Linked DNA regions of Aromatoleum petrolei. The protein of the gene in region 2 interacts with the protein of the main gene of each other region in a pairwise test. Links are inferred from orthologs where the notes say so. Each region holds a gene or a part of one and is shown on either strand. Other genes may lie near its edges.

Region 1 (3,214 bases), 1.2 Mb from region 2 along the record:
TTCGCGCTTTCCGGGCACCAGGCTCGGACGTCGCTACACGGACACCCGCAAGGGCACGATCAGCCATGCGGCGCCACCTGCCACATCGCACAGCGCGGCCGCACGACAGGCGCGATGCCGCTGGGTGATCTTCCCCCGCTTCGTGCCCGGATCCGCCCCCCGCAGCGAGGAAATCGGCCGCGCAGAGGCCTTCGCGCGCATTGCGGAGCAATCCTTCAATCGCGATCGCATGGGCGAGACTGGCTTTCACGCGCTGTGCGAGATGCTGGACAAGGCGCGGTGCTTCGACATTGCCTACGATTCGACCGACACCGCCCTGGCGATGGTGCGTAGCATCACCGGACGTTAACGCGATGCAATCGTCCGCCTGCAAACGTCTGGTTGCGACCCTCAAGACGCCGACGCAGGCTGCCGCGCTGGATCTGGCCGCTTGGTCCGAACTCGTCGCGAATGCGCGCGCAGCGAACCTTGCGGGCCTGCTCGCCGAGCGCCTCGCCGCGGCGGACGTCGCCATCCCGCCCGAAGCCGCACGACATCTCGACGCAGTCCGCCAGCTCAGCCGGCGACAGGCACTGTCGGTGCGCTGGGAAGTGCACGGGCTGCAGCGTGCCCTGTGCCGCCTGGGCATCCCGCTGGTGCTGCTGAAAGGGGCCGCCTACGCGGTGTCCGACCATCCCGTCGGGCGCGGCCGCCTATTCGGCGACATCGACATCCTGGTGCCGCACGACGCGCTCGGCGATGTCGAGTTGCGCCTGATGGTGGCGGGCTGGGCGTCGGCCAAGACCTCACCCTACGACCAACGCTACTACCGAACCTGGATGCACGAGTTGCCGCCGATGGTGAACGTGCGGCGCGGCACCGTGCTCGACGTCCATCACACCATCCTGCCGCTCACCTCGCGGCACAGCCCCGATGCGGGCACGATCATCCGCGAGGCGTCCACGCTACCCGGCCTGCCTGCGGTGCGCATCCCCCGCCCCGAGCATCTGCTCATCCACAGCATCGTTCACCTCCTGCACGAAGGCGAACTTCACAACGGCCTGCGCGATCTCTTCGATATCGATGGGTTGCTGCGCGCGGGAGCCAGCGAAGCGGATTTCTGGCCGCGGGTGGTCGAGGCCTCACGGACGCTCGATGTCGTCGCGCCGGTCGCATTCGGCCTCCACCTTGCCAGGCATCTGCTCGACAGCCCGATTCCGCCGCCGGTACTCGAGGATTTGCTCAACGCCGCGGGCGGGCCGGCCTCGCGGCTGCTGACGATGCTGTACACAACCGCCATGCGCCCCGAGAACGAGGCTGCCGAAAGCGCGGCGGCGGCGCTTGCCCGCTTCGCGATCTACGTGCGCGCCCATTGGCTGCGGATGCCGCCGTATCTCCTGCTGCGGCACCTCGCGCACAAATCGATCGTGCGCCTCAAAAAAGACGAGCCCGCCGCTGACGGGCGGGCCTGATCGCCATCCCGGCACGGACGGGTGCCGTGCCAGCCGAAGCGAATTACTTGACGCCGGCTTCGGCGAGCATCGTCTTCAACTCGCCGTTCTCGTACATCTCGCGCATGATGTCGCAGCCGCCGACGAACTCGCCCTTGATGTAGAGCTGCGGAATCGTCGGCCAATTGGCGAATTCCTTGATGCCACTGCGAATATCCTCGTTCTCCAGCACGTTCACCGAGAACACGCTGGTAACGCCCAGGTTCTTGAGGATCTGCACGGCGGTCGCCGAGAAGCCGCACATCGGGAACTGGGGTGTGCCCTTCATATAGAGCACGACCGGGTTGCTGGTGACCTGCTCGCGGATGACGTTCTGGATGTCCATGTTGCCGTTCCAAAAGTTGAGTAATTAACTCGGGAAATTCTAGGGATTGCCATCGCAGCCGTCAATAGGCACTGCAACGACAATGCCTTCAGCGTGACTCCTCACGCCCCAGCCACTGGCCGCCCGACACGCGCTCGATGCCGCCGAGGTCCTTCCACGACGTGATCGACGAGAACCCCGCATCCGTGAGCAAACCGCGCACCGCCGCCGCCTGGTCGTAACCATGCTCCATGAAGAGCCAGCCCCCCGGCTCCAGGTGGCGCGGCGCCTCCGCCGTAATCGCCGCGAGGTCGTCCAGCCCCTGGGGCCCTGCAGCCAGCGCCGTTCCCGGCTCGAAGCGCACGTCGCCCTCGCGCAGATGCGGGTCGCCCGCAGCGACGTAAGGGGGATTGGCGACGATCAGCTGATAGCGATCACCCCCCAGTTGCGAAAACCAGTCGCCGAGGACGAAGGACACGCTCGCCTTTAGGCGGGCGGCGTTGGCCATCGCGACCAGCAAGGCCTCGCGCGAACGATCCACCGCGGTCACGTCGGCGTCAGGCAGTTCAAGCGCAAGGGTCACGGCCAGCGCGCCGCTGCCCGTACCCAGGTCGAGAACCCGGGTGCGCGGCCTGTCGCCGAAGTGCGCCAGGGCCAGCTCGATGAGCAGCTCGGTGTCCGGTCGCGGAATCAGGACCGCCGGGCCGACCATGAAGGAGCGCCCGTAGAACTCGCGCTCGCCGATCAAGTAGGCCACCGGCTCTCCCGCCTCGCGCCGCTCCACCAGGCTGCGAAATTCCGCCCACTCGCCCTCGTCAAGCCGAGCCTCCGGATATGCGGCAAGGCGTGCCGCCGAACATTGCAGGACATGGCGGAGCAGCACCCGCGCATCGACGACGGCAATGCGGGCACGCGCCCAGTTCAATGCGGCGGCGATATCGGGCACCGTGTCGGGCGTATCCATCAGCGCCTCCACCCGTGCGGACTAGATGATCGCGAGGTCACGCTCATATCACTCACCGGCGAGCGCCGCGAGCTGTGCGGCCTGATGTTCCGCCGTGAGCGCACCAACCAACTCGTCGAGTTCCCCCTCCATCACCGCGTCCAGCTTGTACAGCGTGAGGTTGATGCGGTGGTCGGTGACACGGCCCTGGGGAAAATTGTAGGTGCGGATGCGCTCCGAACGGTCGCCGCTGCCCACGAGACTCTTGCGCGTCGCAGCCTCCCTCGCCTGCTGCTCGCGGAGCTGTATGTCGTGAATGCGCGCAGCCAGCACCGACATCGCCTGCGCCTTGTTGCGGTGCTGCGAGCGGTCGTCCTGGCATTCGACAACGATACCCGTGGGCAGGTGGGTGATGCGCACCGCCGAATCGGTCTTGTTGATGTGCTGACCGCCCGCGCCGCTTGCACGGAAGGTATC
Region 2 (3,236 bases):
TCGGCCAGTTCCTCGATTTCGGCCGCGGCGAGCCGCAGGAGCCCCTCCAGCTTGAAGACCTCGTCGGCCTGCTCGCCGACATCGCCGAACCCTATCGGCTGCGCGGCATCAAGGTGCACCTCGACACGCCGCCAAGCCTCTCCGCACCCGTGCGCACCCTGCCGCTTCGGCGCGCGGTCCGCAACCTGATCGACAATGCCGTGCGCTATGCGGGCGAGGAAAGCCCGATCGGCCTCATCCTCTCGAGCCGCGGCGACGAAGCCCTGATCGAGGTTGCCGACCGTGGCCCGGGCATTCCCGAGGCGGACATGGACCGCATGCGCCATCCATTCACCCGCCTCGAGACGGCCCGCTCGAATACCAAGGGCGCAGGCCTCGGCCTCGCGATCGTCGAACGCATCGTCGCCTCCCACGAGGGCCGTCTCGAACTGCGTGCCCGGAGCGGCGGCGGCCTGCGCGCCGTCATCCACCTGCCGCTCGAAGGACCCAGACGCGGGAGAATGCTCGCCGCCGGCAGCGAGGCTGGAAGCGAGTAGAGCGAACCGCTTGCAGCGCCGACTCGCTATAATCCCCGCGCATGAAGATTCTTTTCGACCTGCTTCCCGTCATCCTTTTCTTTGCCGCCTACAAGTTCGCAGGACACGATCCGGCTGCGGCGCACGAACTCGCCAGCAGGATTCTCGGCAACGGCATCGAGACTGCACAGGCACCGATCCTCATAGCAACGGCGGTCGCAATCCTCGCCACGATCGGCCAGATCGGCTGGGTATGGTTCAGGCACCGCAAAGTCGACACGATGCTATGGGTCAGTCTGGCGATCATCGTCGTGTTCGGCGGCGCAACGCTGTTCTTCCACAACCCCACCTTCATCAAGTGGAAACCGACCGCGCTGTACTGGCTGTTCGGCATTACGCTGGCGGGCTCGGAACTGCTGTTCCGGCGCAACCTGATCCGCAAGATGCTCGAAGCGCAGGTACGCCTGCCCGAGCCGGTATGGGGGCGCCTCAGCCATGCCTGGACGGCGTTCTTCATCAGCATGGGCGTCCTCAACCTTTACGTCGCCTACAACTTTTCCGAAGAGGCCTGGGTCAACTTCAAGCTCTTCGGCGGAATGGGCCTGATGCTACTGTTTGTCCTGGCACAGGGCCTCTACCTCTCCAAACACATCCAGGAGGAAACCAGCTGATGCTTTACGTGCTGACGGGCGAAGACGCCCCGGGCCAACTCGACGTCCGCATGGCCGTGCGCCCCGCACACCTCGCACGCCTCGAGAAGCTCCGTGACGAGGGACGACTCGTTGTCGCCGGGCCGATGCCCGCGATCGACTCGCCAGACCCCGGCCCGGCCGGCTTCTTCGGCAGCCTCGTGATCGCCGAATTCCCCTCGCAGGCCGAAGCCGAAGCCTGGCTCGCAGCAGACCCCTACGTCGCGAATGGCGTGTTCGCCCGCACCAGCGTCCGCCCGTACAAGAAGGTCCTGCCGTGAGCGTGATTGACGAGATCAGGAACCGGCTCGCGCCGCTGAATCCACTCTCGATCGAGATCGAGGACGAAAGTGCCCTGCACGCCGGACATGCCGGCGCGAAAGGCGGCGGAGGACACTACCGCATGACGATGGTGTCGGACGCATTTATCGGCAAGAATACGGTGGCACGCCACCGACTCATATACGGCGCGCTGGGCGAGCTGATGCGCACCCGCATCCATGCCCTCGCCATTCGCGCCCTGACGGCCGAAGAGGCCAACACTCAACCCACCAGAAAGGAACTTTGATGATTCGCTTTCCCAGCCGTCTCGCTCTTTGTCTCATGGCCGGCCTGATCGGCCAGGCAGCCCATGCGGCCGGCCCGGCCGCCACGGTGAACGGCACGGCAATCCCCGCGGCGCGCGCGGACGTGATGTTCAACGAGCAGCGTGCCCAGGGCGCTCCGGACAACCAGCAGCTCCGCGACGCAGTGCGCGAGGAACTGATCCGCCGCGAAGTTCTGGCCCAGGAGGCCGCAAAGAAGGGTATCGACAAGAAGAGCGAAGTGCAGGCCCAGATGGACCTCGCCCGCCAGGCCGTGCTGCTGCGCGCCTATATTCAGGACTACGTGAAGGCCAACCCGATCACTGACGCCGACCTGAAGAAGGAATACGACAGCGTCAAGAGCAAGATGGGCTCCAAGGAATACAAGCCCCGCCACGTCCTGGTCGAGACCGAGGACGAAGCCAAGGCGATCATCGCGAAGCTGAAGGCCGGAGAGAAGTTCGACGCGCTGGCCAAGCAGTCCAAGGACCCCGGCTCCAAGGACAACGGCGGGGACCTCGGCTGGAGCAATCCGGGCATGTTCGTGAAACCGTTCTCCGATGCCATGGTCAAGCTCGAGAAGGGCAAGTACAGCGAGACGCCGGTCAAGAGCGACTTCGGCTATCACGTGATCCAGCTCGACGACGTGCGCGACCTGAAGGCACCCGACTTCGAGGAAGTGAAGCCGCAGCTGGAGCAGCGCCTGCAACAGCAGAAGATCGAGAAGCACATCATGGATCTGCGCGCCAAGGCGAAAGTCCAGTAAGCATCCCGAGCTGAAACGCAAAGGGCCGCCCCGAGTGATCGGGGCGGCCCTTTTTTGCATCACTTCATCCCGAAACACGCGAAGGAGGGCTGTCACCCTCCTCCGCTGCGTCGTCAGAACTGCGCTTCGTCGAGCGCCAGCGCACCCGCGGCGCCATTCACGACCGTGTAGGACAGCGCCTGCGCCTGCGGCAGGACGTGGTCGGCGTAAAAGCGCGAGGTGACGATCTTGGTCTTGTAGAACTCGTCCGAGGAGCCTTCGGCGATGCGCTGCGACGACACCAGCGCGGCACGCGCCATGAGCCAGCCGCCCGCAACGATGCCGAGAAGCTTGAGGAAAGGCACCGAGCCCACGGAAGCGGCCTTGATGTCCTTGCCGTAGGTGGCGAGCACATACTCGACCGCGGCTTCCAGTGCGGCGATGCCCGACTCGAGGGACTTGCCGATCGCCACGAACGACTCGTCGCTACCCCTTTCGGCGAGCAGGGGGAGCACGCCGCGCATCTCCGCGATCAGGGCCTTGATGGTCACCCCGCCTTCGCGCGCCGTCTTGCGGCCGATGAGGTCGTTCGCCTGGATCGCGGTCGTGCCCTCGTAGATCGTCGTGATGCGCGAATCGCGCAGGTGCTGCGCCGCACCGGTCTCCTCGATGAAGCCCATGCCGCCGTGCACCTGCACGCCGG

What was found.
Region 1: the proteins of ToN1_RS22345 (region 2) and grxD interact in binary tests that used the Escherichia coli proteins (3 or more experiments, as listed by UniProt). The link is inferred for Aromatoleum petrolei from one-to-one orthologs.

What each region holds. Positions count from the first base shown.
Region 1 is NZ_CP059560.1:3,678,308-3,681,521, reverse strand. What follows is about bases 156-3,054. They hold grxD (Grx4 family monothiol glutaredoxin), read right to left. Parts: upstream 1,816-3,054; coding sequence 1,495-1,815; downstream 156-1,494. Other genes in these bases: prfA (peptide chain release factor 1), read right to left, coding at 2,807-3,054; prmC (peptide chain release factor N(5)-glutamine methyltransferase), read right to left, coding at 1,904-2,758; ToN1_RS16720 (nucleotidyltransferase domain-containing protein), read left to right, coding at 354-1,451; ToN1_RS16725 (HprK-related kinase A), read left to right, coding at 156-349. In the rest of the region: more of ToN1_RS16725, read left to right, coding at 1-155; more of prfA, read right to left, coding at 3,055-3,214. UniProt on the Escherichia coli protein: Monothiol glutaredoxin involved in the biogenesis of iron-sulfur clusters.
Region 2 is NZ_CP059560.1:4,881,879-4,885,114, reverse strand. What follows is about bases 206-3,126. They hold ToN1_RS22345 (BolA family protein), read left to right. Parts: upstream 206-1,481; coding sequence 1,482-1,772; downstream 1,773-3,126. Other genes in these bases: ToN1_RS22335 (acyl-CoA dehydrogenase), read right to left, coding at 2,668-3,126; ToN1_RS22340 (peptidylprolyl isomerase), read left to right, coding at 1,772-2,554; ToN1_RS22350 (YciI family protein), read left to right, coding at 1,186-1,485; ToN1_RS22355 (septation protein A), read left to right, coding at 578-1,186; ToN1_RS22360 (ATP-binding protein), read left to right, coding at 206-536. In the rest of the region: more of ToN1_RS22360, read left to right, coding at 1-205; more of ToN1_RS22335, read right to left, coding at 3,127-3,236. UniProt on the Escherichia coli protein: Transcriptional regulator that plays an important role in general stress response. Has many effects on cell morphology, cell growth and cell division. Acts by regulating the transcription of many genes, including dacA (PBP-5), dacC (PBP-6), ampC and mreB.